DNA from 2 places in the Rhizobium sp. CNPSo 3670 genome. Region 1 is predicted to be linked to the other one. Evidence: riboswitches for the same ligand, from Rfam matches in the RefSeq annotation. Region 1 holds a riboswitch; the other holds the start of a gene.

Region 1 (5,425 bases):
GACGCGGCCGAGCTTGAGAGCCTCGGCCAGGTCGCGCTCGCCCGGCAGGGCCGTGCCGGCCTTCAGCAAGCCCTCCTGAATGAGGCTGGTCAGCGCCTGCGCCAGCCGCTTGTAGAGCGGCCCGGCCAACGCTTCGTCGCGCAGGCCGCGTCTATTGAGTTCAGCTACTAGACTGGTTCTATCCATGGACAGACAATAGAACCTATATAGAACCAATCGGCAAGTCTGAATCGGACAAGGCATAAAAAAACCCTCTCCGGCAAACTGAAGAGGGTTCATAACGCTCAAATTTGACAGCCGTGCGTCTCTAGAATGCTCAGCTCTTGGTGAAGATGTAGTCTGTCTCCTGGCGCAGCACTTCGCCGGGGCGCAGGACCGCATTCGGAAAGCCTTCGTGATTGATGGCATCCGGCCAGACCTGCGTTTCCAGGCAGAAGCCGGCGAACGGGCCGTATTTGCGCCCGCCGAGGCCGGGAGCACCTGTATTGAGCTTGAAGCCGGCATAGAACTGCACGCCCGGCTCGGTGCTGCGCACTTCCAGCGACACGCCGGAATAGAGGCTGCGGGCGAGCGCCACAGTCCGCTTGGCGGTGCGTTCGCGAGACAGGCAGAAATTATGGTCGTACAATGCCTGTTCATTGCCGACGAAACGCTTCATCGGAGCCATCTCGCGGAAATCGAATTCAGTGCCGGCAACGGGCCGGATTTCGCCGGTCGGCACCTGCTTTTCGTCGGTCGGCAAATAGTGATCGGCGGCGATCATGATGTCGTGGCCTAGCGCATCGTCGCGGCCGTCGAGATTGAAATAGGCGTGCTGGCAGACATTGGCGAGCGTCGGCTGGTCGCTTGTTGATTCGTAGGTGATCGACAGCTCGCCGTTGCCATGCACCCGGAACGTCGCCTGGATGGTGCAATTGCCGGGGTAGCCGGCGCGGCCGTCGGGATCGACGATCTTCATCACCAGCCGGTCGACGTCATGCTCGACGATCGTCCAGTTGCGCTTGCCGATGTTGTCGCTGCCGCCATGCAGATGCGTCACGCCGTTTTCGTTCCGCTCGAGCTGATAATCCTTGCCGTCGAGCGTGAACCTGCCGCCGCCGATGCGATTGGCGCAGCGGCCGGGCGTCGCGCCGAAATAGGCCGAGTAGAGCGGGTAGTTGTCGAACTCCTCGAAGCCAAGCTGCAGCGGCGCGTCATGTCCCGCAAGGCGCAGATCCTGGATGACCGCGCCCCAGGTGATGATCTTGGCCGTCAGGCCGCCGCCATTGATGACGACGCGATAGACGGTTTCGCCCGCCTTCGTCTGCCCGAAAACATCCCGCTCCAACTTATCCGACATAATCGACCGTCCGTTCCTTTGCGCGTCCGATAAGACGCGCGGCGCTATAGAGTTCCGGACCGGAACCTGCCCGCATTTGCTCCAAACCGCAACCGGGCAGGTCAGAAACAAATGCCGGTCAAAGATCCATGCCGATCTCTTCGACGTCATAGGGCGTCGTCTGGTAAATCTCATTGATCCAGTTACCGAACAAGAGGTGCGCATGGCTGCGCCAGCGGTTCTGCGGCGCAAGCGTCGGATCATTATGCGGGAAGTAATTATGCGGCATCCTGATCGGCACGCCGGCATCCACATCGCGGAAATACTCATCCGAAAGCGAGGTGGAATCATATTCGACGTGGTTGAACATGTAGAGCCGCCGGCCCCTCTTCTCGTGCACGAGGCATACGCCCATCTCGCTGGATTCCATCAGGATTTCCAGGCTTGCGGATTTCTCGATATCTTCGCGGCGCACCTCGGTCCACCGCGACACCGGAACCTCGAAATTGTCGGAAAAGCCGTTCAGATAGATGGACGAAGGCTTCAGGTTTCGGTGCCGGTAGACGCCGAAGGCCTTTTCCTTCAGCTGATATTTCGGAACGCCGTGGAAGTGATAGATCGCCGCCATCGCGCCCCAGCAGACGTTCATCGTCGAATGGACGTTGGTCTCGGTCCAATTAAAGATCTCCTGCATCTCTGCCCAATAGGTAACGTCCTCATAGGGCAGAAGCTCGATCGGCGCTCCGGTGATGATGAAGCCGTCGAACTTGCGCTGCTTCACCTCTTCCCAGGTCTGGTAGAAGGCGAGCAGGTGATCTTCGGATGTGTTCTTCGCCTTGTGGCCGCCGATGCGGATGAGCGACAGCTCCACCTGCAGCGGCGAAGCGCCGACGAGACGGGCCATCTGCAGTTCGGTCTTGATCTTGTTGGGCATCAGGTTGAGCAGGCCGATCTGCAACGGTCTTATATCCTGACGGATCGCCATCGTCTCGGTCATCACCCGCACACCTTCCTGAACCAGGGTTTCGAAAGCGGGCAGCGTATCGGGGATCTTGATGGGCATTTGCGGTCAACTCGATCGAAAATAAAAAACCGGCGGCGAAAAAATCGCTACCGGTCCGCACGCGGCCCTTTAGCGACTTTTTTAACGTGGCTGCAAGCCGGCCGGCCAAATCACCACGGAGTGCCTTAATTAGTCCCAGTTGAGCCGCGAATCAACTCCGAATGCATGCAGGAGCGGAGCGTCAAGAATCATCACAGTTTAATGACTGATAAAATCTGTTGATAGACCGGTAACGCCACCATGTTAATAATGACAGTATGGGCGGTTTGGAAAAGCATGATGGCAGATAAGATCGAGGGGAGGCCGGGCACCAGGAGGCAGGATAAGGTTGGTTACGACTTCAGCCTGACATATCGCCTCGGAGTAATGTTCTCGGCATTCTGGAATTCTGAAGTGCGTGGCAAGGTGCTGTTTCTGGCAACAGTGCTGATCCTCGTCATCCTTCTGACAGCTTATGGCCAGGTCATTCTGAACGAGTGGAACGCCCCCTTCTATGATTCGCTCGAGCGCCGCGATCTCGGCGAATTCTTCCATCAGCTCGAAATCTTTGCGATGATCGCCGGCACGCTGCTGCTGCTCAACGTGCTGCAGGCCTGGCTGAACCAGATGACCGCGCTCTATATGCGCGAGGGCCTGTCGCGCGATCTCGTCAATCAATGGCTGAAGCGCAAGCGGGCGCTGCGGCTCGCCTCGAGCGGCCTGATCGGCGTCAATCCCGACCAGCGCCTGCACGAGGATTCCCGTAACCTCGCCGAAAGCACGACAGGGCTCGTTCTCGGCCTCTTACAGTCAACCATTCTTCTGGTGAGCTTCATCGGCGTGCTCTGGGAGCTGTCGAGCGGCTTCGTCTTCCACATCAGCGGCCACAGCTTCTCCATTCCAGGCTACATGGTCTGGGCAGCGATTTTTTATGCCGCCTCCGCCTCGGTGCTGAGTCAGGTCGTCGGCCGCAAGCTGGTCAAGCTCAATGCCGACCGGTTCTCGAAGGAGGCCGAGCTTCGTTTCTCGCTGATGCATGCCAATGAGAACATGCCGGCAATCACCGTCGCTCGCGGCGAAGAGAATGAACGCCGGCGCATCAACACCGACATCAGTTCGGTGCTGAGGGTGGTCAAGCGGCTCGCCATGGCCAACACCAATCTCACCTGGGTTTCGGCCGGCTACGGCTGGCTCGTGATCGTTATCCCCATTATCGTTGCCGCACCCGCTTATTTTTCCGGCGGCCTCACCCTCGGGCAGCTGATGATGTCGGTCGGCGCCTTCAACCAAGTCAATACGGCGTTGCGCTGGTATGTCGCCAATTTCGGCCCGATCGCCGAATGGCGTGCCACGCTGATGCGCGTCACCGACTTCCGCCAGGCGCTGCTCGACATGGACGAGGACTTTGCTGTGAAGGGCAGCATCGCCTATGAAAACACCACCCCCGACAGGCTGACGCTGAAGGATGTGGTGATCAATGCCAAAATCGGCGAAGACATCGAGGAATGCGGCGGTTTGCGCCTGCGTGAAACCGACATCGTGATCAAGGCCGGCGAAAAGATCATGATCAACGGCGATCATAGCGTCAACCGCAAACTGCTGTTCCAGGCCTTGGCCGGGCTCTGGCCGTGCGGCAGCGGCACGATGGGTCTGCCGCCGATCGACGACATGCTGTTCGTTCCGCAGATTGCCTATATTCCGGGCGGCACTTTGCGCGAGGCGCTTGCCTTCCCCGAAAGCCCGGATGCCTACGAGCAGGCTGCCGTCGAGGCGGCCCTTGAAAAGGCCGGCCTGCACTCTCTGATCGCAAGGCTCGATACCCGCGCCCGCTGGGACAAGCTGCTCGACAGCGATGAACAGAAGGCGATCGGCTTCGCGCGCCTGCTGCTGGTGCGCCCGCGTTGGATCATCTTCGACGAAGTGCTCGAGGGCATGGAGCCGGAATGGCAGGAGACGATGTGCAGCGTGCTGACTTCGATACCCGAAACGGGCATGATCTATATCGGCCGCTCTGAAACCTATCTGGAGGCGCTGCAGCCGCGGGTGCTGCATCTGCAGGCTCTGCCTTCGAGATCTGAAGAGCCGCAGCAGCAGGTCGCCCAGACCACCGGCGCCAGCGCCAGTGCGGGCGCAGCCGTCGTCCCCGCGCCGGCGCTTTAAGACCTCCCCATCAGCAGGAGTTTTACCTGCAGCGTGACGCGAGCGGCTGAGTGCGAGAGTCTCAGCCTTCGAGCTCTTCGCGCAGCATTTCGAGCTCCAACCATTCCTCTTCCATCTTGGACAGGCCGGCGCGCAGCTTTTCCATCTCGCTCGCAAGTTGATTGAAGGCGGCGGGGTCACGCGTGAAGAGACCGGGATCGGCCATGACAAGTTCGCGCTTGGCGAGCTCGGCCTCCGCTTTGGCCATCTCCTTCGGCAGATTTTCCAGCGCGAATTTCTGCTTGAACGAAAGCTTGCCCTTCGAGCCTCCGCCGGAAGCTGTTATCTCCTGCGTCTTCGGCTTCTCCGCCGCCTTCTCGGCCTTCCGGCGCTCTTCGATCGCGCCTTTGCGCTGCGCCAGCATGTCCGTGTAACCGCCGGCATATTCGATCCATCGGCCGTCGGGCGCATCCGCTACGGCGGGCGCGATCGTCGAGGTCACGGTGCGGTCGAGGAAATCGCGATCGTGGCTGACGAGAATGACGGTGCCGGGAAAGCCGGCGACGATTTCCTGCAGGAGGTCGAGCGTCTCGATGTCGAGATCGTTGGTTGGTTCGTCGAGGATCAGGAGGTTTGCCGGGCGCGCCAGGATGCGCGCCAGCATCAGCCGGGCGCGTTCGCCGCCGGAGAGGCTTTTGATCGGCGTGCGCGCCTGTTCCGGCTGGAACAGGAATTCCTTCATGTAGCCGGTGACATGGCGCTGTTCGCCGTTTACGAGCAGGTTTTCGCCACGCCCGTCCGTCAGGTAGTTTGCAAGCGTATCCTCGGGGTTCAGGTCCTCGCGTTTCTGGTCGAGGGTGGCGATCTCCAGGTTGGTGCCGAGTTTCACTGTGCCGCTATCCGGCGAAAGCTGGCCGGTCAGCATT
Region 2 (5,425 bases), on a different contig from region 1:
AATTCTGAGCCGGCAAGAGGCACGCCTGCCCGGTTCGCGCGGATAGCTGCCCCTCGCCCTAACCCTCTCCCCGTAAAAACGGGACGAGGGGACGTGCCCAGCGAGAGGTCGGCGGGGAATGGAGAGGTCGCGGCACATCCCCTTCGCCCGGTTTACGGGGGTCCGAAGGACGGGCCGAGACCGTGGCGCGACCCGGTCGATGCCGGCAGCCGGATGAGGGGCAGGCTACGGGCCGCACCCTTCCTTCTGGGATTTCACTCAAACCGGCCGCCAACCAATCTCGACCAGAATATTTCCGGGCGCCGTGCAATAAAACAGCCAGCCGCCGCGCATGACGGCTGGCGGGCCGGACAGGACCGCACCGGCGGCAACAAGCCCGGCATGAACAATATCAACATCAGCCTTCTCAGCCAAAATAAAGCCGACGTGATAAGTCTGACGCTGCAGTTCGACCTGGTCGGCGGTGCCGAACTTCGCGATCGCGTGGCTGAGGACAATTTCGAGGCCGGCGTCGTCGGTCAGTATCGCCAGGCCATTCTGGCCCCGCATATCCTTGAGCATCAGGCCGAAGTGGCGGATGAAGAAATCCGCCGTCGCGGTAATATCGGGAACGTGAAAATCGAGATGGTTCAGGCGCATGACAGTCTCCGTTTGAAAAAATCCCGGGACTGCCTTTTGCCGTCTCCGCACGCCGCCGGGATCCCGCATCTTGATGCGGATCACGTCGCGGGTTCTCGTGCCATAGGCCACGGAGCAGAGCTTCTTGAGAGCGCTCACGACGCTCCAACGGAAGGGATCGGGCTTACCTCAACCGATCCTGCCTTTTTCGACACTGCCGATCTAGCAGACACCGCCGGTTTCGGCAACGCATGGATTTCCGGGCAGCACTTCTCGAACGAAGGCGGAGACGCCGTTTCAACTGGTGCGTCTGTTGCGATCGGGAGTAAGATCGCCACGTTCTGCGCATCGGAAGGGATGGATATGAAACCGGCAATCATCGGCCTCATCGGCACACTCGTTCTGGCGGGATGCAACACCGTCAGCTACAGCGGCCCGGGCCTCGAACCCATCCCAGGCAGCATCACCTATCACGGCCAGCCGCGCACCAAGCTCACCAAATCGCCACCCGGCTCCTCCTTCCCGCATGATTTTATCGACCAGTACGGCCAACAGGTGGAGGAAACCTACATCATCCAGCCCGACCGCAGCCTGATCATCGCACACCGCCGGTATAAGCCGATTCGGTTTTTCGGGGATTAGAAGGACATCGCTGGAAAGGCAGCTGGAGCGGGTGAAGGGAATCGAACCCTCGTATTCAGCTTGGGAAGCTGCTGCTCTACCATTGAGCTACACCCGCGATGACCTGAGATTTCCAACAGATGGGGGCCGCTGTCAAGTCGCGGCCCGTCAGGCCGGCGTCAGATGCGGAAATGTTTGGAAAGCTTGAGGCCCTGGGCCTGATAGTTGGAGCCGAGGCCGGAGCCGTAGAGACTGGCCGGTTTTTCCTGCATGTGCTCGTAGACCAGGCGGCCGACGATCTGGCCGTCTTCGAGGATGAAGGGCACTTCGTGGCTGCGCACTTCGAGCACGGCGCGGCTGCCGCGCCCGCCGGCCGGCGCATGGCCGAAGCCCGGATCGAAGAAGCCGGCATAATGGACGCGGAATTCGCCGACCAGCGGATCGAAGGGGGTCATCTCGGCGGCATAATCCGGCGGCACATGCACGGCTTCGCGCGAGACGAGGATATAGAACTCGTCGGGATCGAGGATCAGCTCGTTGCGGCCGCGGCTGTAGAGCGGCTCCCAGAAATCGAAAATATCGTGCTGGTCCTTTTCATCGACGTCGACGACGGCGGTATGGTGTTTGCCGCGATAGCCGATCAGGCCGTCCTTGTCGCCGGTGAGATCGATCGACAGCGCGATGCCGCCGCCCGAGACGTTCGGCTGCTTGCTGGCAACGAGCGTTTCGCTTTCATGCAGCCTCAGAAGTTCCGGCTCGCCGAGCACGGACTGGCCGACGCGGAAGCGGATCTGCGACAGGCGCGAGCCGCGGCGCACGACGATCGGGAAGGTGCGCGGGCTGATTTCGAGATAGAGCGGGCCGGAATAGCCCGGCGGGATCTTGTCGAATTCCTGGGCGTAGTCGGTGATGACGCGGGTGAAGATATCGAGCCTGCCGGTCGAGCTCTTCGGATTGGCCGAAGCCGACATGTCGGCAGGCAGCGCCAGGCTCTCCATCAGCGGTACGATATAGACGCAGCCGGTTTCGAGCACCGCGCCCTGGGAAAGGTCGATCACGTGCAGGCTCAGCCGATCGAGCTTGTCCGAGACCAGATGCGAGGGGCCGGGCATGAAGGAAGCGCGCACACGAAAGGCCTTGCTTCCTAAGCGCAGGTCGAGGCTCGCCGGCTGGATCTGATCGCGGTCGAGCTCCCGCTCGGAGTTCAGACGCCCCGTTTCGAACAGTGCCGCAATCGCGCGGTCCGCCAGAATTCCAGTTTCGCGAGCCATAATGCCCCATCCATCATTTTGCCGCCGACAAAACCAAAATCGGGGAATTGACGCAAGCAGCTAACAGCAGTATTGCAAAATTATCCCGTGGTGATTTGGCCGGTCGGCTTGCAGCCACGTTAAACAAGTGGCTAAAAAGACCGGGTTATGAAACCGGTCTGCTTTTGCGGCCGGTTTTTTGTTATGTGAAGGTGATGGCATGAGCAAGACCTGGCGCCCGGCAACCCAACTCGTGCATGGCGGCACGCTGCGTTCGCAATATGGCGAAACATCAGAGGCAATCTATCTCACCCAGGGTTTCGTCTATGAGACGTCGGAAGCGGCCGAAGCCCGCTTCAAGGGCGAAACGGACGGCTTCATCTACGCTCGCTACGGCAGCCCGACCAACGACATGTTCGAAAAGCGCATGTGCGCATTGGAAGGCGCTGAAGATGCCCGCGCCACCGCCTCCGGCATGGCAGCCGTCGCCGCCGCCGTCCTCTGCCAGGTTAAGGCAGGCGACCACATCGTCGCCGCCCGCGCGCTGTTCGGCTCCTGCCGCTGGGTCGTGGAAACGCTGGCGCCGAAATACGGCATCGAGTGCACGCTGGTCGACGGCCGGGATCTCGCCAACTGGGAAAAGGCGGTCTGCCCCAATACCAAGGTATTCTTCCTGGAGAGCCCGACCAACCCGACGCTCGAAGTGATCGATATTGCAGGCGTCGCCAGCCTCGCCAACCAAGTCGGCGCCAAGCTGATCGTCGACAACGTCTTTGCGACGCCGCTCTTTCAGAAGCCGCTCGAACTCGGCGCCCATATCGTTGTCTATTCCGCCACCAAGCACATCGACGGCCAGGGCCGGTGCCTCGGCGGCGTGGTGCTTTCCGACAAGGAATGGATCGACGAGAACCTGCACGACTATTTCCGCCATACCGGCCCGGCCATGTCGCCGTTCAATGCCTGGACGCTGCTGAAGGGCATCGAAACGCTGCCGCTGCGCGTCAAGCAGCAGACTGAAAATGCGGCGAAGATCGCCGATTTCCTGGCAGAGCAGGGCAAGGTCGCCAAGGTGATCTATCCCGGCCGCAAGGACCACCCGCAGTCTGACATCATCGCCAAGCAGATGACCGGCGGCTCGACGCTCGTCTGCTTCGAGCTGAAGGGCGGCAAGGAGGCGGCCTTCGCAGTGCAGAACGCGCTTGAGATCATCAAGATCTCCAACAATCTGGGCGACAGCAAAAGCCTGATCACCCATCCGGCAACGACGACGCACAAGAACCTGACGGAAGAGGCGCGTGCCGAACTCGGCATTTCTCCGGGCACGGTGCGGCTTTCGGCGGGCATCGAGGATACGGACGACCTGATCGAGGATTTCGCGCAGGCGCTTTCCAAGGTTTCGGCCTGATCGACTGGAATAGCGGCCGGACTTCAATGAGGAGCCGGCCGCCGATCTGCGGGAACAAGTACCCGCGCGCCGGCGTTGCGAAGTAAAATTAACGCTGACGATTAGGCTTAACGATCGAAAACCATACGATGATCACCATTTGACCGCTGATCAACGTTCCGTTTCTTGATGGACGGGGCCTCTTTATAAGATACGAGTAACATATCTTGACTATGGTGCAAGGCATGTATCGCGCCCTCACAAGAGATATCGAAGTCGTGGTCGAACCGTTCTATCTGGAGGAGCAATCCGATCCGGAAGACGATCGCTATGTCTGGGGTTACCGGATCGTCATCAGCAACAATTCCGGCGTCGCCGTACGCCTCATCAATCGCTACTGGAACATCACCGACCAGAACGGGGTGGTGGACGAGGTGACCGGCCCCGGCGTCGTCGGCGAACAGCCGCGGCTCAGCCCCGGCGACACCTACGAATATTCCTCCGGCTGCCCGCTCGACACGCCCTCAGGCCTGATGTTCGGCCATTACCAGATGGAAACGGATGAAGGCGAGCTATTCGACGTCGACATCCCCGCCTTCTCGCTGGATTCACCGGGGCTACTGCGCGTGCTGAACTGAGCGCAGGCCCCAAAGTCGATATGCTCGATTCACCCCCAGATGACATGCATCAGAGATCAAAAGGATCCGAGGCCGTCCGGGTGTCCGGCTTTGCTTCGAACGGATCCTTTGATTGGGGCGTGGCTGGCCGCTGAGCGACTGCAGCGTTTACCGCCTTTTGGCAGGTGAGCATCTCATCCGTTGCCCTGACCGAATTTTTTAAACTCAGCGCAACAATCTGCTTTCCGTTGAAGGTGGCGCGAAAACCCAGTTTACGAGCGAACTCGGCAATGAGACTGGAATCCTTAAAATCGATCCATAATCCCTTGAAGCCATCAAGATCGAGAGCGCTCGCATTCGCCGTCCATTGAGAACGATCTAACGACAACTCGATGGGATATTGCTTTCCCACTTCCAAGGATTTCCAGTTGGGATTTGCGATCACAATGTAAAAAGGGCTCTCCTTTTTTGTAAAATTAAAGCCCAGACGAAAAACGGTGCCGTCATCAAATGAAGTGAGAACAAAACAGCCGTTGCCCAAGGTCGGGTCGACAGCCACGGTCCAGCCGCCAACCTCTTTCCATTTGATTGTTTCGTCATCAGCCAGGACAATCCGTGGCATCGCAGCAATGAATGCGAATACAAAATACAAAAGCCGCATTGACGTCCCGCCCCCAGAACCAGTTGGGATAATAGGTGCACAGTGACTACTAAAAGTCGAGTCACTGTGCCGCTGCAATGCGCATCTTTTTCGCGCCAAGCGCGACTAATGTTATTCCGCCGGCTGAAGCTCGGCTGCTTCGAAGCGGTAGGTGGTCGAGCAGAATTCACAGGTGACGGATATCTCGCCGTTTTCCTGGCTGGCCTCGATCTCCTCGGCGGTGAACCCCTTCAGCACGTTGCCTATTTTTTCCCGCGAGCAGCTGCAGCGGTCG

What was found. Region 1 has a riboswitch for S-adenosylmethionine ahead of metA (homoserine O-acetyltransferase MetA). Riboswitches for the same ligand answer to the same signal wherever they lie in the genome.
Region 2: another riboswitch for S-adenosylmethionine. It lies ahead of AC13QO_RS11095 (O-succinylhomoserine sulfhydrylase); the one in region 1 lies ahead of metA (homoserine O-acetyltransferase MetA).

Annotation. Positions count from the first base shown of each region.
Region 1 covers NZ_JBXSOL010000033.1:3,930-9,354, reverse strand. The annotation lists gene AC13QO_RS25270 (GntR family transcriptional regulator) at 1-186, opposite strand, end outside; gene AC13QO_RS25265 (aldose epimerase family protein) at 317-1,339, opposite strand; gene metA (homoserine O-acetyltransferase MetA) at 1,458-2,381, opposite strand; SAM riboswitch at 2,431-2,508, opposite strand; gene AC13QO_RS25255 (ABC transporter ATP-binding protein/permease) at 2,661-4,520, shown strand; gene AC13QO_RS25250 (ABC-F family ATP-binding cassette domain-containing protein) at 4,582-5,425, opposite strand, start outside.
Region 2 covers NZ_JBXSOL010000008.1:216,051-221,475, forward strand. The annotation lists gene AC13QO_RS11070 (methyl-accepting chemotaxis protein) at 1-8, shown strand, start outside; gene AC13QO_RS11075 (VOC family protein) at 259-639, opposite strand; gene AC13QO_RS11080 (hypothetical protein) at 982-1,260, shown strand; tRNA gene AC13QO_RS11085 (tRNA-Gly) at 1,284-1,357, opposite strand; gene AC13QO_RS11090 (2'-deoxycytidine 5'-triphosphate deaminase) at 1,419-2,513, opposite strand; SAM riboswitch at 2,588-2,666, shown strand; gene AC13QO_RS11095 (O-succinylhomoserine sulfhydrylase) at 2,710-3,894, shown strand; gene apaG (Co2+/Mg2+ efflux protein ApaG) at 4,119-4,511, shown strand; gene AC13QO_RS11105 (hypothetical protein) at 4,561-5,151, opposite strand; gene AC13QO_RS11110 (Hsp33 family molecular chaperone) at 5,263-5,425, opposite strand, start outside.